3 regions of the Pseudooceanicola profundus genome follow, and region 2 is predicted to be linked to each of the others. Evidence: riboswitches for the same ligand, from Rfam matches in the RefSeq annotation. Region 2 holds a riboswitch; each other region holds the start of a gene.
What was found. Region 2 has a riboswitch for cobalamin ahead of nrdH (glutaredoxin-like protein NrdH). Riboswitches for the same ligand answer to the same signal wherever they lie in the genome.
Positions count from the first base shown of each region.

Region 1: linked by a shared signal. The riboswitch ahead of ACX9MO_RS06340 (hypothetical protein) and the one ahead of nrdH (glutaredoxin-like protein NrdH) in region 2 are both predicted to bind cobalamin.
Region 3: linked by a shared signal. The riboswitch ahead of ACX9MO_RS05715 (TonB-dependent receptor plug domain-containing protein) and the one ahead of nrdH (glutaredoxin-like protein NrdH) in region 2 are both predicted to bind cobalamin.

Region 1 is NZ_CM142898.1:1,379,228-1,389,335, forward strand. It holds gene ACX9MO_RS06325 (DoxX family protein) at 1-317, shown strand, start outside; gene ACX9MO_RS06330 (VOC family protein) at 317-1,183, shown strand; gene ACX9MO_RS06335 (serine hydrolase domain-containing protein) at 1,430-2,497, shown strand; cobalamin riboswitch at 2,644-2,843, shown strand; gene ACX9MO_RS06340 (hypothetical protein) at 2,964-3,266, shown strand; gene ACX9MO_RS06345 (homocysteine S-methyltransferase family protein) at 3,511-4,572, shown strand; gene metH (methionine synthase) at 4,565-7,288, shown strand; gene ACX9MO_RS06355 (cation:proton antiporter) at 7,404-9,905, opposite strand.
Region 2 is NZ_CM142898.1:3,886,988-3,897,095, reverse strand. It holds gene ACX9MO_RS17820 (ASKHA domain-containing protein) at 1-300, shown strand, start outside; gene ACX9MO_RS17815 (MerR family transcriptional regulator) at 840-1,280, shown strand; gene ACX9MO_RS17810 (aromatic ring-hydroxylating oxygenase subunit alpha) at 1,685-2,920, shown strand; gene ACX9MO_RS17805 (FAD-binding oxidoreductase) at 2,917-3,993, shown strand; gene nrdF (class 1b ribonucleoside-diphosphate reductase subunit beta) at 4,307-5,284, opposite strand; gene nrdE (class 1b ribonucleoside-diphosphate reductase subunit alpha) at 5,386-7,467, opposite strand; gene nrdI (class Ib ribonucleoside-diphosphate reductase assembly flavoprotein NrdI) at 7,536-7,952, opposite strand; gene nrdH (glutaredoxin-like protein NrdH) at 7,971-8,192, opposite strand; cobalamin riboswitch at 8,301-8,495, opposite strand; gene tsf (translation elongation factor Ts) at 9,025-9,900, opposite strand; gene rpsB (30S ribosomal protein S2) at 9,979-10,108, opposite strand, start outside.
Region 3 is NZ_CM142898.1:1,247,629-1,257,736, forward strand. It holds gene ACX9MO_RS05705 (amino acid ABC transporter ATP-binding/permease protein) at 1-1,110, opposite strand, end outside; gene cydD (thiol reductant ABC exporter subunit CydD) at 1,107-2,756, opposite strand; cobalamin riboswitch at 2,966-3,178, shown strand; gene ACX9MO_RS05715 (TonB-dependent receptor plug domain-containing protein) at 3,320-5,197, shown strand; gene ACX9MO_RS05720 (ABC transporter substrate-binding protein) at 5,249-6,091, shown strand; gene ACX9MO_RS05725 (FecCD family ABC transporter permease) at 6,088-7,071, shown strand; gene ACX9MO_RS05730 (ABC transporter ATP-binding protein) at 7,068-7,814, shown strand; gene ACX9MO_RS05735 (adenosylcobinamide amidohydrolase) at 7,811-8,479, shown strand; gene ACX9MO_RS05740 (UDP-N-acetylglucosamine--LPS N-acetylglucosamine transferase) at 9,089-9,541, shown strand; gene ACX9MO_RS05745 (glycosyltransferase) at 9,538-10,026, shown strand; gene ACX9MO_RS05750 (O-antigen ligase family protein) at 10,032-10,108, shown strand, end outside.

The sequences.
Region 1 (10,108 bases), 1.8 Mb from region 2:
CCAAGATCCAGAACCCCACCGGCGCGGCCGAGATGGTCACCGGCCTCGGCTTCGCCCCCGGATGGCTCTGGTCCATCCTGCTCTCGGTGACGGAATTCACCGGCGGCCTCCTGCTCGCCCTCGGGCTGCTGACCCGTCTTGCTGCGGGCGGCACCTCGGTTGTCCTGCTGACCACGATCTACTTCCACTGGATCGTGAAGGATCAGGGCTACCGCGGGGCCGAGCTGTCGCTCATCTGGTCCGCGGTCACCCTCAGCTTCCTCGCCCATGGCGGAGGCCGCTACTCGCTCGACCGGCTGCTCGGAAAGGAGCTGTGATGGACCGGAGAACCCTTCTGGGCAGCCTTGGCGCGGCGGCGCTTGCAGGCAGCCTGCCCCGGGCCGCGCAGGCGGCCAACAGCCTGCCGGTCGAGGCCCCGATCCACGTCGGGCACGTCGGCCTGCGGGTCCGCGACGCCGAGGCGCTCTCGACATGGTACCAGCAGGCGCTCGGCCTGCGGGAGACCGGGCGCGACGGCGCGACCATCCGTCTGGGCGTGGGAGGGGAGACGCTGCTCACCCTGACCCAACACGAGGGGCTCTCCCTCGCCGGGCCTCGGGCGGCGGGCCTGTTTCACACCGCCTTCCTGCTGCCGACGCGCCGGGACCTCGCCATGTGGATCGCCATGGCGATCGACCAGCGGGTGCCCGTCACCGGCACCGCAGATCACCGGGTGAGCGAGGCGATCTACCTGACCGACCCGGAAGGCAACGGGGTCGAGATCTATGCCGACCGGCCGCAGGACAGCTGGCAATGGGTCGACGGGCAGGTGCAGATGGGCACCTTCGCCATGGACGTGGACGGCATCATGGGCACGCTGGGCCTGCTCCCGCCCAGCTGGCGCGGCGCGCCCGCCGGCACCCGCGTCGGCCATGTCCACATGAAGGTCGGCAACGCGCGTCAGGCCGGGCGCTGGTGGCGCGAGACGCTGGGCTTCGACGCCGTGAACGCCCGGGACGATGCGGTCTTCCTCTCAACCGGGGGCTATCACCACCATGTCGCGGTGAACGAGTGGATGAGCGCCGGCGCCGGGCGACGCTCGGACCGGGAAACCGGGCTCGACAGCGTGGACCTGCTGCGCCGGACCCCCGGCGAGACGCGCCGCTACGAGGACGACTGGGGTACGACGATCACCCTGACCTGAGCCTGACCCTCGGGCGATCCCCACGTGATCCTCGCGTGATCCCGGGGGGCGTGGCGCCGGCCGCCACGCCCCTGCCCGGCCTGCGGGCCCCTCTCCGGTCCCGTCGCGGGATCGGAGGACGCCGAAATATCGGTCGAATATCATGACCTGCGGCAGGGCCATGCGCTGCCCGGGCCGCCGCCCCTTGCGGTTGCGGGGCGCAGGCGTCAAGCCGGTGATGTCACTGACACTGTAAAGGAAAACAGCATGACCTCCGGTTTCGATCCCGATCTCCTCGCCCAGGCGGTCACCCTCGCGCAGGAGAGCGAGTCCCCCTGGCCGCGGTCGATGTACTACGACGACGGCAGCTATGTCGGGAACGTCGAGTGGAACGAGACCGGCCCCTGGACCGAGATCGTCGGCCCGGTGAAACCCCGCGGCGGCCCGGCCGGGCTGATCCTGCGCGGCGGCGAGGAAATCGCCCGCTGGGGCGATGTGGAGCGGGCCGACATGACCTTCTCGATCGCCAAGAGCTACCTCTCGACCCTCGCGGGCGTGGCCCATGGTGACGGCCTGCTGCCGGATCTGGACGAGCCGGTCTGCACCCGCGTGCCCGGCCCGGCCTTCGAGGGCCCGCACAATGGCCAGATCACCTGGCGCCACCTCCTGAACATGAACAGCGAGTGGAGCGGTGAACTCTTCGGCAAGGCCGACCAGGTGGATCACTACCGCCAGATCGGCGTCGGCGCCGACAACAGCCGCAAGGGCGAGATGCGCGAGATGAAGACGCCCGGCACCTTCTACGAATACAACGACGTCCGCGTGAACGCCCTGTCCTTCGCGCTGATGTCGCTGTTCCGCCGCCCGCTGCCCGAGGTCCTGCGCGAGCGGATCATGGACCCGATCGGCGCCTCGCCGGACTGGCGGTGGGAAGGCTACGAAACCTCCTGGGTCGAGATCGACGGCCGCCGCATGCAGTCGGTGCCCGGCGGCGGGCACTGGGGCGGGGGGCTGTTCATCTCGGCCTCCGACCATGCGCGCTTCGGCCAGCTGATCCTGCGGGACGGCGTCCACGCGGGCCAGCGCCTGCTGCCCGAGGGCTGGATGGCGCAGGCGGTGACCCCCTCGCCCACGCTGGCGAACTATGGCTTCCTGTGGTGGCTGAACAAGGGGCCGGCGGCCAATCCCGCCCTGCCCTCCAGCGCCTTCGCCGCGCAGGGGGCAGGCACGCACCAGATCTGGATCGACCCGGATCACGACGTGGTCGTGGTGCTTCGCTGGGTGGCCGGCGACCGCGCCCAGAAGGTGCTGGAGGCCATCGTCCGCGCGCTCTGAGCCGGACAGGACCTGTCGAGGGGTGCGGGGACCTGCGCGGCTGAGAGCCCCGCCCCGCTTCCCTCGCCCCGCTCCCATCGCCTCCGCCCGCCGCGCCCCTTGCAGCCACCCGGGCGTTGCGGCTGGACACAGGCCCCGGGCCATGCCACCTTCACGCCCGATGGTGCCGCATCCTCCGGGTGCGGCTGAAAAGGGAACACGGTACGGGCTCTGCCCAACTCCGTGACTGCCCCCGCAACTGTAGGCGGAGAGCGGTTCCGATTAACGCCACTGGACCAGGGTCCGGGAAGGTTCGGAACAGCATCGACCCGCAAGTCAGGAGACCTGCCATCTCCGGCGCGGTTCCCGCGCTGCAGTCACCTTGATCCTGGCGGGGAGCCGGGGGCGCGGAGGCAAGACATGGACTTCTCTTCTGCCGGTCCCAGGCCACTCGCCCCTGTCCCGCTGTCGCAGCGCGGAGGGCGCCATGCTTCTGGAACGCACACTCACCACACTTCAATCCCGGGCCGAAAGCCCCGAGCGCGCCCGTGAACTGGGTCGGCTCGGGTTCCTGCAGTGGATGATGCTGCTCAGACCCGAGGCGAGCTATCTCGAGGAGGCGCGGCGCGCCCTGACCCTGGCCGCCCCCTTCGAGGGCACCGATCCGGCCATCGCGGTCTTTACGCGGCTGGTGCGCGAGTCCCTGTCGCGCCGCGCCCAGCCGGTCGAGGTGCCCCTGCCGCTGCCAAGACGCCGGGGCGGGGCCCGCGCCCGGAGGGCGCTGATGTAAAGCCGGGGCCCGGAGGGCGCTGATGTAAAACCGGGGCCCGAAGGGCGCCGATGTAATACCGGGGCACTGAGGGCGCTGAAGCAATACCGGGCCATGGAGGCGCCCATTCAGCCCCCAGGCAGAGGGCACTGACGTGACACCCTCCCCGCGAATGTGAGCGAACCTCATATCCGTTACGAAAATTATGAGTTAGGCACTCGGTGCAAATCTGTCCTATCGAGGCGACTTGAAAGGCAGATTCGACATGATCAACTTCTCGCTCCCCCCCACGGACAGCTTCAAGGCGCTCCAGGCCGCCGCGCGCGAGCGCATCCTCCTCCTCGACGGCGCCATGGGCACGATGATCCAGACGCTGAACATGACCGAGGAGGATTTCACGGCACAGGGCCATATCCATGGCCCCGGCTGCCGGCATCACCACTCGGATCACCCGCAGAAGGGCAACAACGACCTGCTGGTGCTGACCCAGCCGCAGGCGGTCGAGGACATCCAGCTGAAATTCGCCCTCGCGGGCGCGGACATCCTCGAGACCAACACCTTCTCCTCCACCACCATCGCGCAGGCCGATTACGGGCTGGAAGGCGCGGTGCATGACCTCAACGTCGCGGGGGCGCAGGTGGCGCGCCGCGCCGCCGACCGTGCGCAGGCCGCCGACGGCAAGCCGCGCTACGTCGCCGGGGCCGTCGGGCCGACGAACCGGACCGCCTCGATCAGCCCGGACGTGAACGATCCCGGTTACCGCGCGGTGACCTTCGATGACCTGCGCACCGCCTACGGACAGCAGATCGACGGGCTGATCGAGGGCGGGTCGGACCTGATCCTGATCGAGACGATCTTTGACACGCTGAACGCCAAGGCGGCGATCTTCGCGGCGCTGGAAAGCTTCGCCAAGGTGGGCAAGCGCCTGCCGATCATGATCTCGGGCACGATCACCGATGCCTCGGGGCGGACCCTTTCGGGGCAGACCCCCACGGCGTTCTGGCATTCCGTGCGCCACGCGCGGCCCTTCACCGTGGGGCTGAACTGCGCCCTTGGCGCCGATGCGATGCGCCCCCACCTGACGGAACTCTCCGGCGTGGCCGACACGCTGATCTGTGCCTATCCCAACGCGGGCCTGCCCAATGCCTTCGGCCAGTACGACGAGACGCCGGACCAGACCGCGGCACTGGTCGAGGTCTTTGCCAAGGAAGGCCTGATCAACGTGGCAGGCGGCTGCTGCGGCACCACGCCCGAGCATATCGCGGCCATCGCGGACCATGTCGCGGGCTATGCCCCGCGCAAGATCAAGGAGCTGGCCGATGCGTGAACCGCTGCTGCGCCTCTCGGGGCTCGAGCCCTTCGTCCTGACCAGAGACATCCCCTTCGTGAACGTGGGCGAGCGGACGAACGTCACCGGCTCGGCCAAGTTCCGCAAGCTGATCACCAACCGCGACTATGCCACCGCGCTCGACGTGGCGCGCGATCAGGTCGAGAACGGGGCCCAGATCATCGACGTCAACATGGACGAAGGCCTGATCGACTCGAAACAGGCGATGATCGATTTCCTGAACCTCGTCGCCGCCGAGCCCGACATCGCCCGCGTGCCCGTCATGATCGACAGCTCCAAGTGGGAGGTGATCGAGGCCGGTCTGAAATGCGTGCAGGGCAAGCCGGTGGTGAACTCCATCTCGCTGAAGGAAGGCGAGGAGAACTTCATCGAACAGGCCTCGCTCTGCCTCGCCTACGGGGCGGCCGTCGTGGTCATGGCCTTCGACGAGAGCGGTCAGGCCGACAGCTACGAGCGCAAGATCGAGATCTGCGAACGGGCCTACAAGGTGCTGACCGAGAAGGTCGGCTTCCCGCCCGAGGACATCATCTTCGATCCCAACGTCTTTGCCGTGGCGACCGGCATCGAGGAGCACGACAACTACGGCGTCGACTTCATCCGCGCGACGGAATGGATCCGCAAGTACCTGCCCCACTGCCACGTGTCCGGCGGGGTCTCGAACCTGTCGTTCTCCTTCCGCGGCAACGAGCCGGTGCGCGAGGCGATGCACGCGGTCTTCCTCTATCATGCCATCAAGGTCGGCATGGACATGGGGATCGTGAACGCCGGGCAGCTGGCAGTCTATGACCAGATCGACCCGGAGCTGCGCGAGGCCTGCGAGGACGTGGTGCTGAACCGTACGCCCGCGAACGGCGGCAACGCGACCGAGAACCTGCTGGACGTGGCCGAGAGATACCGCGGACAGGGCGGCGCCAAGGGCCGCGAGAAGGACCTGACGTGGCGCGAATGGCCGGTCGAGAAGCGTCTGGAACATGCCCTTGTGAACGGCATCACCGAATACGTCGACGAGGACACCGAAGCCGCCCGGCTGGCCGCCGAGAAGCCGCTCGACGTGATCGAGGGCCCGCTGATGGCGGGCATGAACGTGGTCGGTGACCTCTTCGGCGCGGGCAAGATGTTCCTGCCGCAGGTGGTGAAATCCGCCCGCGTGATGAAACAGGCCGTCGCCGTCCTGCTGCCCTACATGGAGGCCGAGAAGGAAGGGCAGCGCGAAAGCGCGGGCCGTATCCTGATGGCGACCGTGAAGGGCGACGTCCATGACATCGGCAAGAACATCGTCGGCGTCGTTCTGGCCTGCAACAACTACGAGATCATCGACCTCGGCGTCATGGTCCCGCCGCAGAAGATCCTCGAAGAGGCCAAGGCCCACAACGTCGACATCATCGGCCTCTCCGGGCTGATCACCCCCTCGCTGGACGAGATGGTGCACCTCGCCACCGAGCTGGAGCGCGAAGGCTTCGACGTGCCGCTGCTGATCGGGGGCGCCACCACTTCCAAGGTGCACACGGCGGTGAAGATCTCTCCGCAGTACAAGAAGAGCCAGGCGATCTACGTCACCGATGCCAGCCGCGCCGTCGGCGTCGTCTCCTCGCTGCTGAGCAAGACCCAGAAGCCGGGCTATATCGAGGGCATCCGGACGGAATACTCCGAGGTGGCCGAGCGTCACGAACGCGCCGAACGGGCCAAGCAGCGCCTGCCGCTGGCCGCCGCCCGCGCCAATGCCATGAAGATCGACTGGACGGACTACGCGGTCACCGCGCCCCGCTTCACCGGCCCCAAGGTGATCGAGGGCTGGGATCTGGCCGAGATCGCCCGCTACATCGACTGGACCCCGTTCTTCCGGACGTGGGAGCTGAAGGGCGTCTATCCCCGCATCCTCGAGGATGAGAAATACGGCGAAGCCGCGCGCAACCTCTTCAGCGACGCGCAGGCGATGCTGCAGCAGATCATCGGCGAGGCGTGGTTCAAGCCCCGGGCCGTGGTGGGCTTCTGGCCTGCGAACCGGGTCGGCGACGACATCCGCCTCTACACCGACGACAGCCGGGACACCGCGCTCGACACCTTCTTCACCCTGCGCCAGCAGACCTCCAAGCGGAAGGACAGCCCGAACCTCGCGCTCGCCGATTTCGTGGCGCCCGAGGGCACGCCCGACTGGGTCGGCGGCTTCGTCGTGACGGCGGGGCCCGAGGAGATCGCCATCGCCGAAGGCTACGAGAAGCGCGGCGACGACTATGGCTCGATCATGGTCAAGGCCCTCGCCGACCGCTTCGCCGAGGCCATGGCCGAGATGATGCACGAGCGGGTGCGCAAGGAGCACTGGGGCTATGGCGCGGACGAGCGCTTTGCCCCTGAGGAGCTGATCGGCGAGCCCTATCGCGGCATCCGCCCGGCCCCCGGCTATCCGGCGCAGCCCGACCACACCGAGAAGGTGACCCTGTTCAAGCTGCTCGACGCCGAGGCCAACACCGGTGTCGAACTGACCGAGAGCATGGCCATGTGGCCCGGCTCCTCGGTCTCGGGCCTCTATATCGGCCACCCCGATGCCTACTACTTCGGCGTCGCCAAGGTGGAACGCGACCAGGTCGAGGATTACGCCGCCCGCAAGGGCATGGCGGTCGAGGAGGTCGAACGCTGGCTTGCCCCGGTCCTCAACTACCGGCCCGGCGACGCCGCCACGGAGATCGCGGCGGAGTAAGCCGAGCCCCGGCAAGCCGGTCCGGTGCAAGCCCGGACCGGAGCCGACAAGACCGGCATCAAGAAGATCGGGATCACCCGGATCGGGCCCGCTCGACGCATCACGCCGCGCGGGCTCACTCGTCCGGCAGCAGGCGGGCCGGGTCGATGCCGCGTTTCTCGGCACTGGCGCGCACCGCCTCGCGCAGGGCGCGGCTGCGCTCCAGCAGGCGGCGGAACCGGTCCTCGTCGAGCACCAGCAGCGTTGTCGGCGCAATGGCGCGGACATCCGCGCGGCGGCGCTTGTTGGTCAGGATCGCCATCTGCCCGAACATCTCGCCTCGCCCCAGACGCCAGGTCTGGCCCGCGGTCTCCAGTTCCACGGCGCCGGAGGCGATGAAGAACACGCTCCGCGCCACGCTTTCCTTGCGCAGCACAACCTCGCCCGCATCGACATAGATGGTCTGCAGCGACCGCCCGAGGCGCTTCATCACGCCCTCGTCGAAATCGGCAAAGAGCGGGAACTGCTGCACGAAATCCGCCCGCCGGATCGCGAGGTCGAGGCCCGGACGTTCCTCGGCGGCCACGCGGCGCGCGCCAAGATCCTGCATCAGCGCGGTATAGACCTCGGCCCCGATCAGCCCGTCATCGCGCATCGCCACGTATTCCCGCTCCTCCAGCCGCAGCGCCGTACGCCGGATGAAGCGCCGCTCCAGTTCCTCGGCATAGCCGGGATACTGCAGGCGCAGCCCCTCCAGCGCGGTCTCGACGGTCTCGATCCGACGCGAGAGCAGCTCATGCAGCAGTTCCGCCACGCGGCGTCCGTGGATGCGTCGGATACGGCCGTCGATGAACGTGCCGAGGTCGCGCAGGATCAGGCGCTGCGACAGCAGCAGTTCGAACCGGTCGGCGGTCAGCCGGGCCAGCGGGCCCGATATGCCAAAGCGTGCGTGCACCCGGACCGCGGTCCGGAAGGCCTGCCCGTAGGCCACGCTCCGCCGCGCCGCCCGCTGGTAGCCGGTGCGGCCCTGCGTCCGGGCGCCCTCGATCAGCCGGTCGGCGTCGGACAGCACGAGGTCCGCCATCCGCGAGGAGATCGTGCGCTCCCGCACCCGGGCGAGGATCGTGTCACGCTCGTGCCCCGCGAGGGCGATGAGGCCGAGGGCGATCCGGTCCCGGTCGAGGATGTCGGCGTTCTCCTCCGCCGTCTTCACCGCCATGTCGAGCCGCTCGCCGAAACGCTTGGCCTCGGAGCGCACGGTGTCGCGGTTGAGGTCGTAGTTCTCGGTCGTGCGGGCCACGTCCTCGCGCACGGTCTGCAGGGCCACGGCGACCACCTGCCGCGACAAGGCCTCGTCGATGGGCGAGAGCCGGTCGAGGCCGAGCCGCCCGATCACCCACCGCAGCGTCGTCCCCTGCACCAGCAGCGTGAAGAGCGTGAAGCCCGTGGCCAGGATGCCGACGAGCCGCTGGATATCGTCCGGCACCCGGTAGCTCTCCGTCACGGCCAGCGCCAGGGCCAGCGTCACCGCCCCCCGCAGCCCGCCCCAGAGGATCGCCACCCGGTAGGGCCGCTCCACCGTGGGCGAGAGCTTCAGCGCCGTCAGCAGGGGCATCAGCCCGAAGAGGATCGCCGTGCGCGCGACAATGGCCGCGATCACGACGACACCGACCAGCAGGACATCGGACAGCCGGATCTCCTCCAGCAGGCGCGGGATCAACAGCGCGGCAAGGATAAAGATCAGCGCCCCCGACCAATGCGCCAGCACGCCCCAGAGATCGCGCAGGTTGGCCCAGGCCTGTGGCGGCAGCCGCCCGGGCGCGGTCAGGTTCAGGGTCAGGCCGGCGGCCACGACGGCGATCACGCCCGAGGCCCCGACCCCCTGTTCGGCCACGATATAGGCGAGATAGGGCAGCGCGACCGAGATCGAATGCTGGGCCAGTTCGTGACGGCTGAACCCGGCCATCACCCAGACACCGATCCGCGCGGCGAGCCAGCCGGTCACGCCGCCGCCAAGGATGAGCATCGGGAACTGCGCCAAGGCATCGCCCAGGTCCGGGTCCGGCAGGCCCAGCATCACGAAGCCAATGAAGAGGCCGAAGAGCGCGATGGCCGCGGCGTCGTTCAGCAGGCTCTCGCCCTCGATGATCCGCGCCAGCCGCCGCGGCGCCGAGATCGAGCGGAAGATCGAGACCACGGCCGAGGGATCGGTGGTCGAGACGATGGAGCCGACCAGCAGGCAGGCCGCGAGGGGCAGCCCGCTCGCCCAGGACAGCGCGTAGCCGACGGAGAGCGTGGCCACCACCACCGCCACGACGGCCAGCACGAGGATCGGCACCCAGTCGTCCAGCATCCGCCGCAGGTTCATCTCCAGCGTCGCCTGGAACAGCAGGGTCGGCAGGAACACGTAAAGGAAGACATTGGACCGGATCGGCAGGCCGAGGATCGCCTCTGCCACGGGATTGAGGGCATCCGTCAGGTCCGTCCGCAGGAAGAAGGTCGCGCCCGCCCCGATCAGGATGCCCAGCACCGCGAGGATCACGCTGTAAGGCAATCGCAGGCGCGCGGCAAAGGGCTCGGCAGCGCCGATGACGAGGAAGAGCGAGGCAATGACGGTCGTGACGAGGATGATGTCCATGTGTCGGAAATAGCAGAAAAACAACCGGGCGCACCTGTCTTCTGCGGCCCGTGGAGCGGAATGGCGGCCCCCCGCGGCGGGGAGTGGCAGCGGGCCGCCGGTCCCCGGGTCTTGCCCCCCGGCGGCAGGTGGCAGGGACGGCGATATCCGACAGGGAACGGCCCGTGTGCCGGGCCGCACGGGCCCTGCGGAGGACGGCGCAC
Region 2 (10,108 bases):
ATCCCCGATGTGCCGCTCGACAAGGTGACGAGTGCCGGCAACGCGGCGGGGACCGGCGCGCGGATCGCGCTGTGCAACCGGGCGGCGCGGGCGCAGATCGAAGGCGATGTACAGGCGATCACCAAGGTCGAAACCGCCATCGCGCCGAAGTTTCAGGAGCATTTCGTGGCGGCGAACGCCCTGCCCCATGCCAGCGATCCCTTCCCGCATCTCTCAAGCGTCGTGACCCTGCCCGAGGTGTCGTTCAACACCGGCGGTGACGGGGCTGGCGGCGGGCGCAGGCGGCGCCGCCGGGGCTGAGGCGCGGAGGCGACAAGCGGTGAAAACGCGGCGGGCCGGACGTCCTGTCGGGTCGCCGGCGCAGGTCAGGAATGACGGAGATCGTGGTCGAGTGAGGCCGAATCCCGCAACAGATCCGACCTCACCCGGGCGAACATGCAAGCCCCCGCTATACATGTCGCATGTACCGCAGGAGAGATCCCCCCCGTCCAATCCCCATTGACCGTGGGACCTGTCCTGCGGTGCTCCTCCCCGGTGTGACTGGCCTGACCCCCAGCCTGTCGAAGCCGACCCGTCAGCCGTAGCTGCCGTTCTCCCGTCGCCGTCCGACAGACCCCGTTTGCACGATGGGCGCCTGATCCAAGCCCCTTCCGTAGTGGAAGAAGATGTACTCTTTCTGGCGGATCGGCAGGGATCCGCGCATACCCCATATGGGTGAAAAATTCGAATTCTTCCCCCGAAAGGAAGGTATCCAGTTTCTTTTCTTCAAAGATGACCATACGTTACGAGAAGATCTGCATAGTAAAAATTGAAATACGTTTTCAGCAAAGGACTCTGCCATGTATGCAATCGGCGCCCTTGCGAAGCGCACCGGCACCAAGGTGCAGACCATCCGCTACTACGAGCAGATCGGCCTCCTGCCCGAGGCTGCGCGCAGCGCCGGCGGGCAGCGGCGCTATGGTGCGGCAGAGCTCGACCGGCTGGCCTTCATCCGCCATGCCCGGCAACTGGGATTCGGTCTGGATGCCATCCGCGACCTGCTCGACCTCTCCGACCATCCCGAACAACCCTGTGCGGGCGCCGACCGGATCGCGGCGCGCCAGCTGCGCGAGGTGGAGCAGCGCATCGCCCGTCTGGAGAAGCTGCGCAGGGAACTGGCCCGCATGGTCGAGGATTGCACAGGCGGTGCCGCCGGGGCCTGTCGCGTCATCGAGGTGCTGCGCGATCACTCCGAATGCCTGACCGAGCACAGCGCACCGGAAACCGACGTCCCGCACTGAGTGCATCACCGGCAGCCGCCCTCCCGCGCAGACCCGCCGCCAGCCCTCAACGTCTTGAATGAACGACACCATGTCGCAAATGCTGCATTGCGACATGACGCCTGCCTGTAATCTGAAACCGGATGTCAGACGCGGCCCGAAGGGCGCCGCGAAACGGCGCTCCGGCACAGCTCCGGCCCCCGTTCCGCCCGCCCTTGCCCCGCCTGCCTCCCGGTCGCTGCCACGGGCCCTGCCCGAAGCGGGCCCCGGGGCGGCACGCGGGACAGGTCCGGGCCGCACTGGCAAGACGTCGAACCGCGGGCGGCGGTCGGGGCGTTTCTCCGCGGCACGGACGCGGCGCGCACCCTGCCTGTCGCCCTACTTCTTTACCCCGGGGGCCCCGCGCCCCGCGAAGGAGACAGGCCATGGATGCACGGGCCAAGACTCAGGACCTTCTTCTCCGGCGCAAGCCGGGCTACGCGCTCGAACAGGCGTTCTATGGCGATGAGGACGTTTACCAGACCGACCTCGAGCTGATCTGGCACACCGACTGGCTCTTCGTCACGCCGATCGCCTCGCTGCCCAAGACCGGCAGCTTCGTGACCCACAAGGTCGGCCGTGCCAGCATCACCATCGTGCGCGGCGCAGACGGCGTCATCCGTGCCTTCCACAACACCTGCCGTCACCGCGGCTCGATCATCTGCAAGGGCACGTCGGGCAGCGTGGCCAAGCTGGTCTGCCCCTACCACCAGTGGACCTACGACCTCGACGGCAAGCTGATCTGGGCCCGCGACATGGGCGCGGACTTCGACCCCTCGCAGCACGGGCTGAAGCCGGTGCACTGCCGCGTGCTGGCCGGCCTGGTCTACATCTGCCTCGCGGATGAGGCGCCCGATTTCGACACCTTCGCGGCCAAGGCCGAGCCCTACCTCGCCGTGCATGACCTGAGCGATGCCAAGATCGCCTTCCAGTCCACGATCGTCGAGGAAGGTAACTGGAAGTTGGTCTGGGAAAACAACCGCGAGTGCTATCACTGCGGCGGCAACCACCCGGCGCTCTGCCGGACCTACCCGGACGATCCCTCCGTCACCTTCATCGGTGAAGGCGGCGACGTGCCCGCGCACCTGCAGGCGCATTTCGACAAGTGCGAAGCCGCTGGCGCACCGGCGCAGTTCCACATCTCCGACAACGGTCAGTACCGCATGGCGCGGATGCCGCTGAAGCTGGGCGCGCTCAGCTACACGATGAATGGCGGCATGGCGGTGCAGAAACGTCTGGGCCACGTGCAGCCCGATGATGCGGGCACCCTGCTGAAGTTCCACTACCCGACGACCTGGAACCACTTCCTGCCGGATCACTCGATCACCTTCCGCGTCACCCCCATCGGGCCGCAGCAGACCGAGGTCCAGACCACCTGGCTGGTCCACAAGGACGCGGTCGAGGGCAAGGATTATGACCTGAAGGAACTGACCGAGGTCTGGATCGCCACCAATGACGAGGACCGCCGCGTCGTCGAGGACAACCAGCAGGGCATCAACTCGCCCGCCTATACCCCCGGGCCCTACTCCACGATCCAGGAAAGCGGCGTGATCCAGTTCGTGGACTGGTATTGCGCCACGATGGCAGACCGTCTCACCCCGCAGCGGATGGCTGCGGAATGAGCGTCGACAAGATCAGCCCCGCGGTCCGCTACTGGCAGGATGACGAGACGCTGGAATGCGTCTCGGTCATCCCCGAGGCGCCGGACGTCCGGACCTTCTGCTTTGCCGCGCCCTCGGGGGCGCTCTTTTCCTACCTGCCCGGCCAGTTCCTGACACTGGAACTGCCGGTGCCGGGCGGGCCCCTCTACCGCACCTACACGATCTCCTCCTCGCCCTCGCGGCCGCTCTCGATCAGCGTGACGGTCAAGGCGCAGCCCGGCTCGCTCGGCACCCGCTGGATGCTGGACAACCTCGTGCCGGGCATGCGGATCAAGGCCATGGGCCCGGCGGGGCATTTCACCTCGCACCACCATCCGGCGGAGAAATACCTCTTCATCTCGGCGGGCTCCGGCATCACGCCGATGATGTCGATGGTGACCTACATGTACGACCAGGGGCGCATCCCCGACGTGGTCTTCGTGAACTGTGCCAAGCGCCCGTCGGACATCATCTTCCGCGAGCGGCTGGAGCATATGTCGAGCCGCTTCGAGGGGATCGAGCTGCGGTGGGTCGTGGAGCACGGTGACCGCTACCAGCCCTGGACCGGCTACCAGGGCATGTTCAACCAGCTGATGCTGGGCCTCATGGCGCCCGACTACCTCGAGCGCGAGGTCTTCTGCTGCGGGCCCGAGCCCTTCATGCAGGCGGTCCGGGACGCGCTTGCGGGCCTCGGCTTCGACATGGACCACTACCACCAGGAGAGCTTCCAGCCCTCGCTGGCCGCCGAGGACGCCGATGCGACCGAAGGCGACGTGGTGCCGGACGAGGACGCTTCCGCCGAGGTGGAATTCACCGTCTCCGGCGTGTCCCAGAAGTGCACCGAGACCGACACGATTCTCGCGACTGCCCGGAACGCCGGGCTCAACATCCCCTCGGGCTGTACCTTCGGCGTCTGCGGAACCTGCAAGATCAAGAAGGTCTCGGGCCAGGTGCACATGGTGCACAACGGCGGGATCACCGACGACGATATCGCCGACGGCTACGTGCTGGCCTGCTGCTCGCACCCGATCGGCAAGGTCGAAGTCGAGGTCTGAGGGACACGGCTTCGGAACTGGGCGGCGCCGGTGGGGGCGCCGCCCTTTTTGTGTGTGGGGGGTCGCGGGGGCCGATTGCGGGGCGCGCGGGGCACCCCGGGATTTTGAGTATTTTTGGAAAGATGAACATGGGTGGAGCGCCCGTCATCGGGAGCGGGCGCGCGCGGTGGGGTCGGTCGATGCGCCTCGGGAGCGTTGACGCGCAACCGGCCGCATCATCTGTCCTGCCAGAGGGCAGCGGGTCCGAAGTCCTCGTCGCCCACCAACGAAGAAGGGCGGCCCGAAGACCGCCCCTTCCACATCCAATCCGGGATCAGAAATCCCAGTCGTCATCCTCGGTCGCGACCGCCTTGCCGATCACGTAGGACGAGCCGGAGCCCGAGAAGAAGTCGTGGTTCTCATCCGCGTTGGGGCTGAGCGCCGCCATGATCGCGGGGTTCACCTTGCACAGCTCCTCCGGGAAAAGCGCTTCGAAACCAAGGTTTTGCAGCGCCTTGTTGGCATTGTAGTGCAGGAAGTTCTTAACGTCCTCGGTCAGCCCCAGCGGATCGTAGAGCGTCTCGGTATAGCGGGTTTCGATCTCGTAGAGCTCGAACATCAGCGAGAAGGCGAAGTCCTTCAGCTCGTCCCGCTCGGCCTCGGTCAGGCGCTCCATGCCGCGCTGGAACTTGTAGCCGATGTAGTAGCCGTGCACCGCCTCGTCCCGGATGATCAGGCGGATCAGGTCGGCGGTGTTGGTCAGGCGCGCGCGCGACGACCAGTGCATCGGCAGGTAGAAGCCCGAGTAGAACAGGAAGCTCTCGAGGAAGACGCTGGCGATCTTCTTGCGCAGCGGGTTCGAGGTGGCGTCGTATTCATCGAGGATCAGACGCGACTTCTGTTGTAGCTGCGCGTTCTCCTCCGACCAGCGGAAGGCCTCGTCCACCTCGGCGGTGGAACACAGCGTCGAGAAGATCGAGGAATAGGAGCGCGCGTGCACCGCCTCCATGAAGGCGATGTTGGTCAGCACGGATTCCTCGTGCGGGGTGATCGCGTCTTCCATCAGCTTGGGCGCGCCGACGGAGTTCTGGATCGTGTCCAGCAGGGTCAGCCCGGTGAAGACGCGGATCGTCAGCCGCTGCTCTTCCTCGGTCAGCTGCGACCAGCTCTGGATGTCGTTCGACAGCGGCACCTTCTCGGGCAGCCAGAAGTTCACCGTCAGGCGGTTCCAGATCTCCAGGTCCTTGTCGTCCTGCAGGCGGTTCCAGTTGATGGCGCGGGGCACCGGGCGGGCTTGGGCGAGGTCTTTCATGGGCAGCATCCTGAAACAGGCAGCCGGGCGGGACTGGTTGGCAGCGTCCGTACCCGGAAAGGAAGGGTCCCGGGCCGTCTACACGACCCGGGAGGAGAACGTCAAAGCGAACAGGACACGCAGCCCTGCACCTCGGTGCCTTCAAGGGCCATCTGGCGCAGGCGGATGTAGTAGATCGTCTTGATCCCCTTCTTCCACGCGTAAATCTGCGCCTTGTTGATGTCGCGCGTCGTGGCCGTGTCCTTGAAGAACAGCGTCAGCGACAGGCCTTGGTCCACGTGCTGGGTGGCCGCGGCATAGGTGTCGATGATGGCCTCGGCGCCGATCTCGTAGGCGTCCTTGTAGTATTCGAGGTTGTCGTTCGACATGAAGGCCGCCGGGTAATAGACGCGGCCGATCTTGCCCTCTTTCCGGATCTCGACCTTGGCGGTGATCGGGTGGATCGAGGAGGTCGAATTGTTGATGTAGCTGATCGAACCGGTCGGCGGCACGGCCTGAAGGTTCCGGTTGAAGAGACCGTCCTTCACCACTGCGTCGCGCAGCGCCGCCCAGTCCTCGCGCGTGGGCACGGCCACGCCGAACTTCTCGAAGAGCGCCTTCACGGTGTCGGTTTCCGGCAGCCAGTCGCGGTCGACGTACTTGTCGAAGAAGGTGCCGTCGGCGTATTTCGACTGTTCGAAGCCCTTGAAGACGGCGCCCCGCTCCTTCGCCAGGTTGTTCGAGGCGCGCAGCGCGTGGAACAGAACGGTGCAGAAGTAGATGTTGGTGAAATCAACGCCTTCGGTGCTGCCGTAGTGGATGCGTTCGCGCGCCAGGAAGCCGTGCAGGTTCATCTGGCCCAGGCCGATGGCGTGGCTTTCGTCGTTGCCGCGACGCACCGAGGGGACGGAGTCGATGGCGGACATTTCCGACACGGCGTTCAGCGCGCGGATCGAGCTTTCGACCGTGCCCGCCAGATCGCCGCCGTCCATCGCCTTGGCGATGTTCATCGAGCCGAGGTTGCAGGAGATATCGGTGCCGAGGTGCTTGTAGCCGAGGTCCTCGTTGAACTCCGACGCCTCGTTCACCTGCAGGATTTCCGAGCACAGGTTCGACATGGTGATGCGGCCCGCGATCGGGTTCGCCTTGTTCACCGTGTCCTCGAACATGATGTAGGGATAGCCGCTCTCGAACTGGATCTCGGCGATCGTCTGGAAGAACTGGCGCGCGTTGATCTTCTTCTTCTTGATCCGCGGGTTGTCGACCATCTCGTGGTACTTCTCGGTCACCGAGATTTCCGAGAACGGGCGGCCATAGACCTTTTGCACGTCATGCGGCGAGAAGAGGTACATGTCCTCGTTCTTCTTCGCCAGCTCGAAGGTGATGTCCGGCACCACGACGCCAAGGGACAGCGTCTTGATGCGGATCTTCTCGTCCGCGTTCTCGCGCTTGGTGTCGAGGAAACGCAGGATGTCCGGGTGGTGGGCGTTCAGGTAGACCGCCCCTGCCCCCTGACGCGCACCCAGCTGGTTCGCGTAGGAGAAGCTGTCTTCCAGCAGTTTCATCACCGGGATCACGCCGGAGGACTGGTTCTCGATCCCCTTGATGGGCGCGCCATGCTCGCGGATGTTGGTCAGCATCAGGGCCACGCCGCCGCCGCGCTTGGACAGCTGCAGCGCCGAGTTGATGCCGCGGCCGATGCTTTCCATGTTGTCTTCGAGACGCAGCAGGAAGCAGGAGATCAGCTCACCGCGCTGCGCCTTGCCAGCGTTCAGGAAGGTGGGCGTGGCGGGCTGGAAACGGCCGCCGATGATCTCTTCCATCAGCTTCATGGCGTCGGCCTCGTTGCCGCGCGCAAGCGCGAGCGAGACCATGACCACGCGGTCCTCGAAGCGTTCGAGGTAGCGTTTGCCGTCGAAGGTCTTCAGCGTGTAGCTGGTGTAGTACTTGAACGCGCCGAGGAAGGTCGGGAAGCGGAACTTCTTGGCAAAGGCCGCGTCCCAGATCTTGCGCAGGAAGGCGCGGTCGTACTGCTTCAGCACGCTGTCCTCGTAGAAGCCTTCCTCCACGAGGTAGTTCAGCTTCTCGTCCAGCGAATGGAAGAAGACGGTGTTCTGGTTGACGTGCTGCAGGAAGTACTGGCGCGCCGCCATGCGATCCGCGTCGAAGCGGATCTTGCCGTTCTCGTCATAGAGATTCAGCATCGCGTTGAGCGCGTGGTAATCCAGCCCCTGCCACTCGGCCGGGACGCCTTTTGCGGGGGCGCTGTCAGTCAGCTCGCGGTCGAGAATTGCGTCTTCCAAAACTTGTCCAATCCTTCTGAGACGCGGGTGACATCTCCGTCGGTTCCCGCCAGTTCGAAACGGTAGAGCACGGGCACCTTGCACTTGGCGGCGATGACGTCGCCGGCCATGGCAAAGGTGGTGCCGAAATTACGGTTGCCCGCGGCGATGACCCCGCGCAGCAGCCCGCGGTTGCGGGCGTCGTTGAGGAAGCGGATCACCTGCTTGTGCACAGCGCCCCGGCCCTGCCCGTCCGCGTAGGTCGGGCAGATCAGGACGAAGGGTGCGTCAGGCGCAGGCAGCGCCGCCTCCGGGTCGGTCGGGATTCTCTGGGCAGGCAGGCCCAACCGGGTCACGAAACGTGCCGTGTTCTCCGACCGGGAGGAAAAGTAGACGAGCCCGCCCATCACGCGATCACACCGGGCTTACGCCAGAGCGGCGATCTTGTCGGGACGGAAGCCGGCCCAGTGGTCGTCACCGGCCATGACCACGGGGGCCTGGCGGTAGCCGAGCTCGGTCACGCGGGCCATTGCGTCGGCGTCCTGGGTCAGGTCGACCAGTTCGAACTCCAGTCCCTTGGCGTCCAGCGCGCGAGTGGTGGCGGTGCATTGCACGCAGGCGGGTTTGGAATAGACGGTGATGGTCATCGGGCAGTCCCTTGCTCTGACATCCTCTGGCGGCGTGAGGGACGGAGAGGCCGACGCGCGCCGCCCGGGGGCGCCGCGGTCCACATCCCCGGACCCTCCGTCCGGTGTGGTTAATCTGCTGTCCTGGCAGGTCTTCTGACTCGCGGCTCCAATCGCACCGGCCCCCCCTTCCCGGCATGACGCCAGTGGATACGGGACTTCGGCTCACCGCTCACAGCTACGGGGGTAGTACCGGAGTTCCACCGGCTTCCCTCTTGCCTCGGGGCGTCACACCCCCAGAGCACCAAGACCCCTGCATATTGTGCCGATTTCAGCAAAGTGTCAATATATGGTGTAGCTTTTGGGGCGTTCCGGCATATGCCCCCAAGACCTTGTTTTCATGGGAAGAGCCGGGAGATGCGGCCGCTTCGGCGGTCCTGCTTTCCCCGTGGTCTGCCCAATATCCCGTCACGCCCCGGATGCCAAGTGCAGAGCCGCCCCTGCAAGGCGGCTTTGCACCATCGACACAGGCGAAACGACACGGCAGGGAGAATCGCTCGGGGCCATCCAGATCCCCCCGCCGGTCGAGCACGCAGCCTTTCGCCCGCCGCCGGGCCGCAAGCGCGCCGTGCGCGTCCACATGGCTGACCGAAGATCATCGAGCCGACTGTCAAAGGGCGAACAGTGGGGGCCAGTGGCCTCCCGGCAAGCGTGATCGGCCCCAAAGCGGCGGCCCCGATCCAATGGCCCCGAACCAATGGCCCCGAACCAATGGCCGGAATCGAAAACGGCGCCGGGGGTACCGGCGCCGTTTCCTGTCTCTGTCCATGGCAGCGCAGGGCTGCCGGAAGGCTCAGCCCTGGACGACTTTCGCCACTTCGGCTGCGAAGTCTTCTTCGACTTTCTCGATGCCTTCGCCGACTTCCATCCGGATGAAGCCGGTGATGGTGGCGCCGGCTTCTTTCGCAGCGGCTTCGACGGTCAGGTCGGGGTTCACGACGAAGGCCTGGCCGACGAGAGTGATCTCGGCGAGGAACTTCTTCATGCGGCCTTCGATCATTTTCTCGATCACGGCTTCGGGCTTGCCCGATTCACGTGCGATGTCGATCTGGACCTGACGCTCTTTCTCGATGACGGCCGGGTCGAGGCTGTCGGAGTTCAGGGCGGCCGGGTTGGCAGCTGCGACGTGCATGGCGACCTGACGGCCGAAGGCTTCGTCGCCGCCGGTCATGGCGACGAGAACGCCGATCTTGCCCATGCCGTCGGTAGCCGCGTTGTGGATGTAGGACACGACGGTCTCGCCTTCGATGGATTCCATCCGGCGCAGGGTCATGTTCTCACCGATGGTCGCGATCTTGTCGGTCAGGATCGCTTCGACGGTCTTGCCGCCGATCTCGGTGGTTTTCAGGGTCTCGACGTCGGCCACGTTCAGGGCGGCATCCGCGAAGCCCTTCACCATGGCCTGGAACTCGGCGTTCTTGCCGACGAAGTCGGTTTCCGAGTTCACTTCGATCGCGACGCCCTTGCCGCCATCGACGGCGACGGCGACGAGGCCCTCAGCCGCGGTGCGGCCGGATTTCTTTGCGGCTTTCGCCAGGCCCTTGGTGCGCAGCCAGTCAACCGCGGCGTCCATGTCGCCATCGGTCTCGGTCAGCGCCTTCTTGGCATCCATCATGCCTGCGCCGGTCATTTCGCGCAGTTCTTTCACCTGTGCAGCAGTGATCGCCATGGTGGCTCTCCTCAAAGTCTGAATACATCCGGCTGCGGTGATGCCCGCAGCCGTTGAAACTTTCGTGACAGGGGCCGATCAGGCCTCTGCTTGTTCCTCGGCGAGGACTTCCTCTTCGGGCGCTTCCAGCTCACCCACGTCGACGCCGGCGGCGCCCAGCTGGGCGGTCATGCCGTCGAGAGCCGCGCGCGAAGCGAGGTCGCAGTAG
Region 3 (10,108 bases), 1.7 Mb from region 2:
CACCGTTTCCCCGATGGCCACCACGAAGGAGAGGCCCTCCGCCAGCGGTTTCAGCCGGTCGGGACGGGTCAGGGTCAGCCCCTGCACCCGCAGCCCGGCGGCGGTGTCAGCGGCCAGCGGAGCCTTCGGCGCCGCGACGGCGGCCTCGGGCTGCGACAGCACCCGTTCAGCGGCATCGCGCATCCGGCCCAGCTCCGCCAGCCCGCGGCGCAGGGGCATCACCGTCTCGGCCAAGGCCAGTGCCGCAAAGACCCCGATGGCTGCCGCCGCGGGCTGCGCCGCGCCGCTCTGCACCGCGCGCAGCGCCAGCAGCATCACGGCGGTGGTGACCAGCGCCACCAGCGTGGCCAGCGCCAGACCCGCCCGCGCATCGAGCCGGTCGAGAAGGTCATGGGCCGCCCGCGCCTCGGTCTCGGCCCCGGTGAGGGCGGCCCGCGCCGCGGGCATCCGGCCTTGCAGGATCAGGTCGCGCTGCCCGCGGAAGAGGCCGATCGCCGCGCGGCGCATCTCCTGCCCGGCCGCCTCGGCCCGCGAGGACGGGCCGAAGCCGCGACGCCCCACGCGATAGAGGATCACCCCCGCCCCGCCGAGGTAGCCCGCCGTCACCGTCAGCGCGACAGGCAGCGTCACCAGCCAACAGAGCATCAGGAAGGCGAAGCAATGGGTCAGCAGCGCCGAGGCGATCGGCAACGCGAGCCGCAGCGCCACCCCGTCGAGCGCATCCACATCCGCCGTGATCCGCGTCAGCGCCACGCCGCCGCGCAGCTGGCGCAGCTCGGCCAGCGGACGGGCGGAGAGGCGTTTGAGCAGGTCGAGCCGCAGCACCGCCAGCGCCGAAAGCGTCGCATCATGGGTCAGCAGCCGCTCGGCGTAGCGTGCGGCGGCGCGGCCAAGCGCCAGCATCCGCACCCCCGCCGAAGGACGGAAGACATCGAAGGCGATGCCGATGCCCGCGAGCCCCGCCATGCCCGTCGCGGTGATGAACCAGCCCGACAGCCCCAGCAGCGCGGCCCCCATGATCAGCACCACGACCGACAGGATCGCCCCGCGCCACATGCCCCAGGGCCGCGCGGACCAGAGCAGGCGCAACACGCGCCACAGCTGTCTCATGCCGCATCCTCCCCGATCCGCAGCACCCGGTCGGCGCGGTGCATCAGCTCCGGGTCATGGGTCGCCACCAGCAGCGCCGCCCCCTGCCCCTTCAGCGCGGCAAGCGCGTCGATCACCTGCCGCGCCGTGGCGTGGTCGAGGTCGGCGGTGGGCTCGTCCGCGAGGATCACCTCGGCCCCGGCAAGGAAGGCGCGCGCCAGCAACAGACGCCGCGCCTCGCCGCCCGAAACGCCTGCGCCGGTCTCGCCCAGCCGTGTCTCCAGCCCCTCGGGCAGGGCCGCCACGACGTGATCGGCCCGCGCCGCCTGCAGCGCCGCCGCCATGTCGCCGCCCCGCCCATGCGGGTCGAGGATCTCGTGCAGCGGCGCATCGGGCATCCGGACGGCCTGCGGGATATAGGCGATCCGGGCACGCCAGCCATCGGCGGTGAGCCGGTCGAGCGCCTGTCCCGCCACCGTGATATCTCCTTCCCCGGCCCGCAGCAGCCCCGCCGCAAGGTCGAGCGCCGTGGATTTGCCCGCCCCGCTGGGGCCCGCCAGAACGACCATCTCGCCCGGCTCCAGCGTGATCTCGGGCAGCACCAGCCGGCGCGTCCCGCGCTGCACGACGACACCGTGCATGGCAAGCGTGGCGGGCCCGGGGATCGGCGCGGCCAGGCCGCCGGTGCCGAGGATCGGATCGGCGGGCCGGGCGGCCAGCGCCTCCAGTTCATCGGCGACGGACTGGGCCGCGGCCCGGTCATGCCACGCGGCGGCAAGGTCGCGCAGCGGCTGGAAATACTCGGGCGCCATGAGCAGCAGGAAGAGCCCCTGCCCTAGCGTGAGCGGCGTGGCATAGGCGCCGAAGGGGATCTCCCCCAGCAGTGAGAAGCCGACATAGACCGCCACCATCGCCACGCCGAGTGCGGCGAAGAGCTCCAGCACGGTGGAGGAGAGGAAGGCCACCCGCAGCACCGCCATCGTGCGCGTCTTCAGCGCCTCGGCCCGGGCCGCGAAGTCCGTACGTGCCCGTTCGGTCGCGTTCAGCAGGCGGATGTCCGGCAGGGCGGCGATATTGTCGATAAGCAGCGCGTTCATGTCGCCGATCTCGGCCATCTGGCGGTCGCTTGCCTCCTTCGCGGCCATGCCGACGAGGGCCATGAAGACCGGGATCAGCGGCCCCGCCACCAGCAGCACGAGCCCCGCCGCCCAGGACACCGGGAAGACGAGGCAGAGGTAGAGCAGCGGCAGTACCATGACGCGCACCATCGCGGTCTGGTAGCGGGTGAGATAGGGCGAGAGCAGCGGCAGCTTCTGCGCCACCATCGCGCCGAGCGCCGCGGAGGAGACGCCGCCCGAGAGCTGCCCCCCCTCGCGGTCGAGCAGCGCCCCGCGCGCCTCGGTGATCACCATGTCCGCGCCGCGGTAGGCCCGGCGGGCGGCCAGGGCCTCCAGCCCGGCCCGGATCAGCGCGGCCGCAAGGAAGAGCGCAGCGGCCCAGAGCCCCGCCACCCAGCGCCCCTCGATCCACGCCGGAATCGCCCAGGCGATCGCGGCCGCCTGCACGGGCCAGAGCAACCCGGCCGCCAGGCCAAGGCCGGAGGCGAGACGCAGATGCCGCGCAGCGGCGGGCGCCACGAGGCGCGTGAGGGCAGAGGTCCGGGACATGGGGGCCGTCCTTTCCCGCAAAGGTCTAATCTGATTGCAGGTTTCGGGAAAGCGGTCTTCCTGCCGCATGGGGCGACGCGCCCCATGTGACCGCCAGACGCAGGGCAGGCGCAAGTAGGGCGTCACGGCGCGGGCGCGGGGGATGCAGGCCCCGGTCTCAGGGCGGGTGACAGGGCTTTCGCTCTTGCACTGCAGGCCCCTCCTGCCCTAGGGTCCCGGCCAGCTTCGGTCCGGGTGTCCCCACGCCCGGTGCAAAAGGGAATGCGGTGCGGGCCTTGGGCCCAATGCCGCAACTGCCCCCGCAACTGTAAGCGGCGAGCGATGCCGGATCATGCCACTGCGGCGCCACAAGGGCGCGGCGGGAAGGCCCGGTAAGGCGATGACCCGCAAGTCAGGAAACCTGTCGAAGCCGTTCACCCTGTTCGGGGCGCGGAGGGCGCCCGGGGCAACGGACCTGTCCGTATGTGGTGACACCGCACCGCTGCCGGGGGGTCACCTGTCCATTTCCGGTTGCTGAACGCAAGCACCTGCCCCGACCAACGGGGCGCCCGGAAGGGACAGAGATGACACTCAAGATGACCACGGCCGTTCTGGCCATCACCGCCGCCACCTCTCCGCTTGCCGCCCGCGCGCAGAGCATGATCGAACTGGACGAGATCATCGTCTCGGGCGGCCTGACCCCGATCGACGCCGCACGCTACGGGCGCTCGGCCACCGTGCTGACCGGCGAGGAGCTGCAAGAGCGCGGCGTGGCCTCGGTGCAGGAGGCCCTGCGCCTCGTACCGGGCGTCAGCGTTTCGGGCAGCGGCGCCAGCTACACGCAGGTCCGCATCCGCGGCGGCGAGTCGAGCCACACCCTGATCCTGATCGACGGCATCGAGGCCGCCGGCGGCGATGGCGAATACATCCTCACCGGGCTCGAGACCGTCAATATCGAGCGGATCGAGGTGCTGCGCGGGCCGCAGTCCGCCTTCTACGGCTCCAATGCCTCGGCCGGTGTGATCAACATCATCACCAAGAAATCCAGCGGCAGCGGCCTGCACTACGGCGGCACCGTCGAGGCCGGCAGCGGCTGGGCCGTATCGGGCTTCGTCACCCACCGGGGCGAAAAGGGTGGCGTTTCGCTGACCTATGCCAAGCGCCACGACGAGGGCTACGACTACTCCGGCTCGAACGGCGAGAAGGACGGCATCACCCGCGAGACCTGGCAGTTCGCCGCGGATTACGAGCTGCTGCCCGGCCTGACCATGGGCGCGACCTTCCGCCATTCCGAAGAGACCTACGACTACGACAGCGAGTCCTGGACGGCGGCCACCGCCGGTGAATACGTCGTGGACGATCCGACCCAGTGGAGCGACCGCGAGGAGCAGACCGCGCAGGTCTGGCTGGAATACGAGAGCCTCGGCGGGCGCATGGTCAACCGGCTGAGCTACGAGCGCACCGACTACGACCAGGGCTACAACGGCTTTGCGCCGACCGAGACCGAAACCGAGGTGCTGAAGTACCGCCTGTCCTACGGCATCGACGGCACCGTGGCGGCGGCGGACCACATGGTCACGCTGATGCTGGAGAACGCGCAGGACAGCTCGACCACCAATTCGCTCTACAACCGCGAGACCAACTCGATCGCGGCGGAGTACCGGGGCAGCTTCGCGCCCGGTCTCGACCTGCAGGTCGGCATTCGGCATGACGACAACGACCAGTTCGGCAACGTGACCACCTGGAACGCGGGCGTCAGCTACACGCTGGCCAGCGGCATCCGGCTTCACGCCTCGGCGGGCAAGGGCTCGGTCAATCCCAGCTACTACGAGCTCTTCGCAAACGACACCTACAGCGGCATCACCTACACCGGGAACACCGACCTGAAGCCGGAGGAGAACACCTCCTTCGACATCGGTGTCGAGGTGCCCTTCGCCGCGGGCCGTGGCACGATCGACGTGACCTATTTCAACGAGACCCTGACCGACGAGATCACCTCGGTCATGGCCGATGCCACGACCTACACCTACATCAACCAGACCGGCGACAGCGACCGGCAGGGTGTGGAACTGGCGGCCCGCTTCGAGGCGACGGAGCAGCTCAGCCTGCGCGCCGCCTATACCTACCTCGACGCCACCAACCCCGATGGCTCGGTCGAGCAGCGCCGCCCCGAGCATACGCTCACCCTCGGCGCGACCTGGACCTCGCTCGACGGGCGCCTGCTGCTGAACGGTGACCTGCGCTATGTCGCGGGCAACTACGACGCGCAGTACTTCGGCAGCTACGCTGTCGAGAAGCTGCCCGACTACACGGTGGTGGACGTCTCGGCGCAATACGCGGTGACCGATACGGTGAAGGTGACGGGCCGGGTGCTGAACCTCTTCGACGAAGACTACTCCGACACCTGGGGCTATGCCTCGCGCGGGCGCACGGCCTATGTCGGCCTGAGCTCGTCCTGGTAAGAGGCGGTGCGGTACGGCCGGAAAGCCCCACGTCCGGGCCGGGGATCAGGGATGCGATCCGCCCGGGCGTTTCTGGCCGCCCTCTGCCTCGGCGTCCCGGCCGCAGCGCAGGCGCAAGACGCCGCGCCGCGCCGGGTCGTCTCTATCAACCTCTGCACCGACCAGCTGGCGATGATGCTGGCCGCGCCGGGGCAGCTGCACTCGGTCTCCATGCTGGCGACCGATCCGCGGTCCTCCGCCATGGTGGAGGAGGCGCAGGCCTACGACATCAACCACGCCCTTGCCGAGGAAGTCTGGCTGATGCAGCCCGACCTGGTCCTCGCCGGGCAGTATTCCTCCCTCGCCGCCGTGGCCATGCTGCGCCGTCTCGGCGTCCGCGTCGCCCAGATCGCGCCGGCCAATTCGCTGGAGGAGGTCCGCGACCATATCGCGGAGGTCGGCACGCTGCTGCACCGCGAGGCCAAGGCCGAGGCGCTGACCGCGCAGTTCGATGCCGATCTCGCCGCGCTGCGGGCGCCTGCGGGCGACGCGCGCCCCCGGGCCGCGCTCTATTACGCCAATGGATACACCACCGGCGACCAGACCCTTGCGGGCCAGATCCTCGCCGCCGCCGGTTTCGCAAATGTCGCCGCCGAGGCGGGTTTCCCCCATGGCGGCCCGATGCCGCTGGAACTGCTCGCCATGGCCGAACCCGACGCCCTGATCACATCGCGCGCCTATCCCGGCGGATCGCGGTCGGAGGAAATCCTCGAACATCCCGTGGTGGAACGGTTGCGCGATGCCGTCCCCGGCGCGATCATGTCGGATGCCGACTGGATCTGCGGAACCCCGAAAGTCCTGGGTGCGATGAAGAAACTGACCGACATGCGCGAGCGGATGAGGCCCGCGCAGTGAAAAAAGCCTTTGCCGTCCTGCTGCCGCTGGTTGCCCTGCTGGCACTGGCCTCCCTCGTCATCGGCCCGGCCGAGATCGGGCCGCTGGCCGCGCTCAAGGCGCTTGTGGCCGGTGGCGATGGCCCGCTGCCGCTGGTGATGCGGGAAATCCGCCTGCCCCGGATGCTGCTGGCGATCCTGATCGGTGGCTCGCTCGGCCTCGCCGGGGCCGCGATGCAGGGCTACCTGCGCAACCCGCTGGCCGAGCCGGGGCTGATCGGCATCTCCGGCTCTGCCGCGCTTGGCGCCGTGATCTCGATCCAGACCGGCCTCTCCGCCGCCTTTGCCCTCGCCCTGCCGCTGATGGCACTTGCGGGCGCCGTGGGGGCCGTTCTGCTGCTGGTCCTGCTGGCCGGGCCACGTGGCGGTTCCCTGACGCTGATCCTGGCCGGCATCGCCGTCTCGGCCATGGCCTCGGCGCTGACCTCGCTGGTGCTGAACCTCTCGCCCTCGCCCTATGCCGCCGGGGAGATCGTCTTCTGGATGATGGGCTCGCTCGCCGACCGGTCCATGGTCCATGTCTGGCTGGCCCTGCCCTTCATGGCGCTTGGCGCGCTGCTGTTGGCCCGGACGGGCCGCGGGCTCGACGCACTGACACTGGGCGAGGATGCGGCGGGCGCCATGGGCGTCCAACTGACACGGCTGCGGCTGGCGCTGGTGCTGGGCACCGCCTGCGTCGTGGGCGCGGGTACCGCCGTTGCGGGCGCCATCGGCTTCGTCGGCCTCGTGGTGCCGCACCTGCTGCGGCCCGTTGTGGGCGCGCGGCCCTCGGCCCTGCTCTGGACCTCCGCCGCGGGCGGGGCGGCGCTGCTGCTGGCCGCCGACATCGCGGTGCGCGTGGTGATGCCCGACCGGGACCTGAAGCTCGGCGTGGTGACGGCCCTCGTGGGCGCGCCGCTCTTCCTGCACCTGATCTGGAAGACGAAGGGGGAGCAGGCATGACGCTGCTCTCGCTCTCCGACCTCTCTGTCACCCTGCGCAACCGTCCGGTGCTGGACGGCATCACGCTCTCCGTGGGCGAAGGCGAGTTCGTGGGCCTCATCGGCCCCAACGGTGCGGGCAAGACGACACTGATGCGTGCGGCCCTCGGGCTGGTGCCCTTCGCGGGGCAATCGTCACTGGCCGCCCTCTCCCCCGCCGCGCGGGCGAAACAGGCCGCGTGGATGCCGCAGGCCCGCGAGATCGCCTGGCCCGTATCGGTCGAGACGCTGGTCTCCCTTGGCCGCCTGCCCCACGGCGGCGGCACAGAGGCCGATACCGCCGCCATCGAGGACGCCCTGGCCCAGATGCAGCTCAGCCCCCTGCGGGCCCGGACGGCCACGCGGCTCTCGGGCGGGGAACAGGCCCGCGCCCTGATCGCCCGGGCGCTGGCGCAGGAATGCCCGCTGCTGCTGGCGGACGAGCCGGTCGCGGGACTGGACCCGGCGCACCAGATCGCCACGATGCAGGTCTTCGCCCGCCTCGCCGCCGAGGGGCGCGGGGTGGTGACCTCGCTCCATGACCTTGGCCTTGCCGCGCGGCATTGCACCCGGCTGGTGCTGCTGGCCCACGGTCGCATCCTCGCCGACGGCACGCCCGCCGAGGTGCTGACCCCCGCCCGCATGGCCGAGGCCTTCGGCGTCTCGATCTACCATGCCGAGACCGAGGACGGCCCGGTCTTCCTGCCGATGGGGGTCCTGGGATGAGCGTGACGCTGGACCGGCCCTGGCTGCGCTTCGACCTGGGCCGCGAGATGCAGGTGCTCAGCTGGGCGCCGCACCGTTCCGGCCTTGTCACAGCCGACCGCATCCTCTGGCGCGAGGTCCGCAATTCAGACCTGACGCCGGAGCTGGACGTGACGGCGTGGCTCACCGCGCGGCTGGAGGAGGTCGGCGACAGCAATGCCGTGACCTTCCTCACCTCCCGCGATGTCAGCGCCTACGAGGTCGCCGAGGCCGAGGTGGAGGGCATCCGTGCCACCGCCGTCGCCACCGTCGGCCTGTCCAATGCCGAGCGCGTCGGCCACCGGATGGATTACACGGGCCGCGACTGGGGGACGATCAACGTGGCGCTGCGGCTCTCCTGCGGAATTACGCAGGCCGCGCTGATCGAGGCGCTGTCCATCGCCACACAGGCCCGCACCGCCGCGGTGATCGAGGCCGCGATGCGCCTGCCCACGGGCCGCGCCACGGGCACGGGAACCGATTGCATCGCCGTCGCCGCCCCCGCCGGGGCGGAAGCCTACTGCGGGCTGCACACCGCGGCGGGCGAGGCCGCGGGCCGCGCGGTCTATGACGCGGTGCTCACGGGCACGCTGCAGTGGCTGGAGGATTGGGCGATCCGGATACCCGGGCTGGCCGACCCCGCCTGATCCGATGCGGGGGCCCGCCCCCTGACGCCCCCGCCCCCTGACGCCCTGCCCCCTGACGCCCGTGGCGGTACCGCCTGCCTGCCGCGAGTCGCAATCTGCCTGCGCTTGGCAGCGCTTTCCCGCCATGTCGCGCGGGACGATGGTGGTTTGCCTCCCCCATCCGGCCTTGGCCGAGAAAATGCGATTCACGGATGCTGTCGTTTTGAACGATTGGCCCGCGCTGCGCCGCCGGAATAGGCGTAACCGGGTCCTGCCCGACTTCCCCCTTCGGCCACTGCGAATTCCTTATCCCCCTTCTTTTGTGCGGGTTACGCTGAGGAACGCGACTTTTTGCCCGAAATGATTTCACGATGTATCCGCAGGTTTCTTTCCCTCAGCACGCCCCCCTCGCCGTCACGTGCGCCAGGCACGCCGCGCCCCACCGGGCCGGGAGGCCGACGCCTGTTGCAGCCGCTCGCTCTGGCCTTGCGACAGCCTCCCCGCCGCGGGCCGTGACGGGCGGCGCTGTCCGTCGCCTGATGGCGCACTCCCCCTCGTCGTCAGCCCCGAGCCCGATGGATGCGCCCGAAACGACGCCTGCGCCTGCCCCTTTCGTTCAGGAGATTTGAGATGACGCAACGAGTTCTCGCCATTTGCTCTTCCGGTGGTCACTGGATGCAACTCATGCGGTTGCAGCGCAGCTTCGAAGGTCTGGACGTGGCCTACGCCTGCACGCGCGCGGACTATGAGAAGGACGTTCCGGGCCACCGCTTCTACGTGGTGGGCGAAGTGAACAGCAAATCGCTGCAGCGGATGCCGCGCACGCTCTACACGGTGATGCGGGCGCTTATGAAAGAACGCCCCGATACCATCATCACGACGGGCGCCCTGCCGGGGCTGACCGCGCTGGTGCTGGGCAAGCTCTTCTTCCGCTCCAAGACGATCTGGATCGACTCGATCGCGAACTCCGAACAGATCTCGGTGTCGGGGCGGCACGCGTCCCGGATCGCGGATGTCTTCCTGACTCAATGGCCGCACCTGAGCAGCCCGGACGGGCCGGACTACTGGGGGGCCGTGATATGATCTTCGTAACCGTCGGAACCGTCATGCCCTTCGATCGCCTGATCATCGCGCTCGATGAATGGGCCGCCGCCCATCCCGGGACTGCGGTCTTCGCCCAGATCGGAAGCGGCACCTACCTGCCCAAGTCGATGGAGTGGGACCGCAGCCTCGCGCCGAGCCTTTTCCGCGAGAAGGTCGAAGCGGCCGAGGTGGTCGTCGCCCACGCCGGTATCGGCAGTTACCTGACCTCCGCCGGGGCACGGACGCCGCTGGTGATGATGCCCCGGCGCAAGGCCCTGGGTGAACATACGACGGACCACCAACTCGCCACGGCGAACTGGCTGCGCGGCCGCGACGGGATTTTCGTCGCGGAGGACGAAACGGGGATCGAGCAGGCCATCAGCGAGGCAATGGACAGCGTGGCGGGCCCTGACCAGTTCAGCGATCATGCCCCGGAGGCCTTCGTCAACCGGCTGAACGCCTATATCCGCGGTCGGGAAGCCTGACCGCCATGTCGAGCCAGACCAGCGCCCTCGCCGATCCCCCCGCCATGGGGCAGGCCTCCTCCCGGCCCTTCGTGGCCCGCCA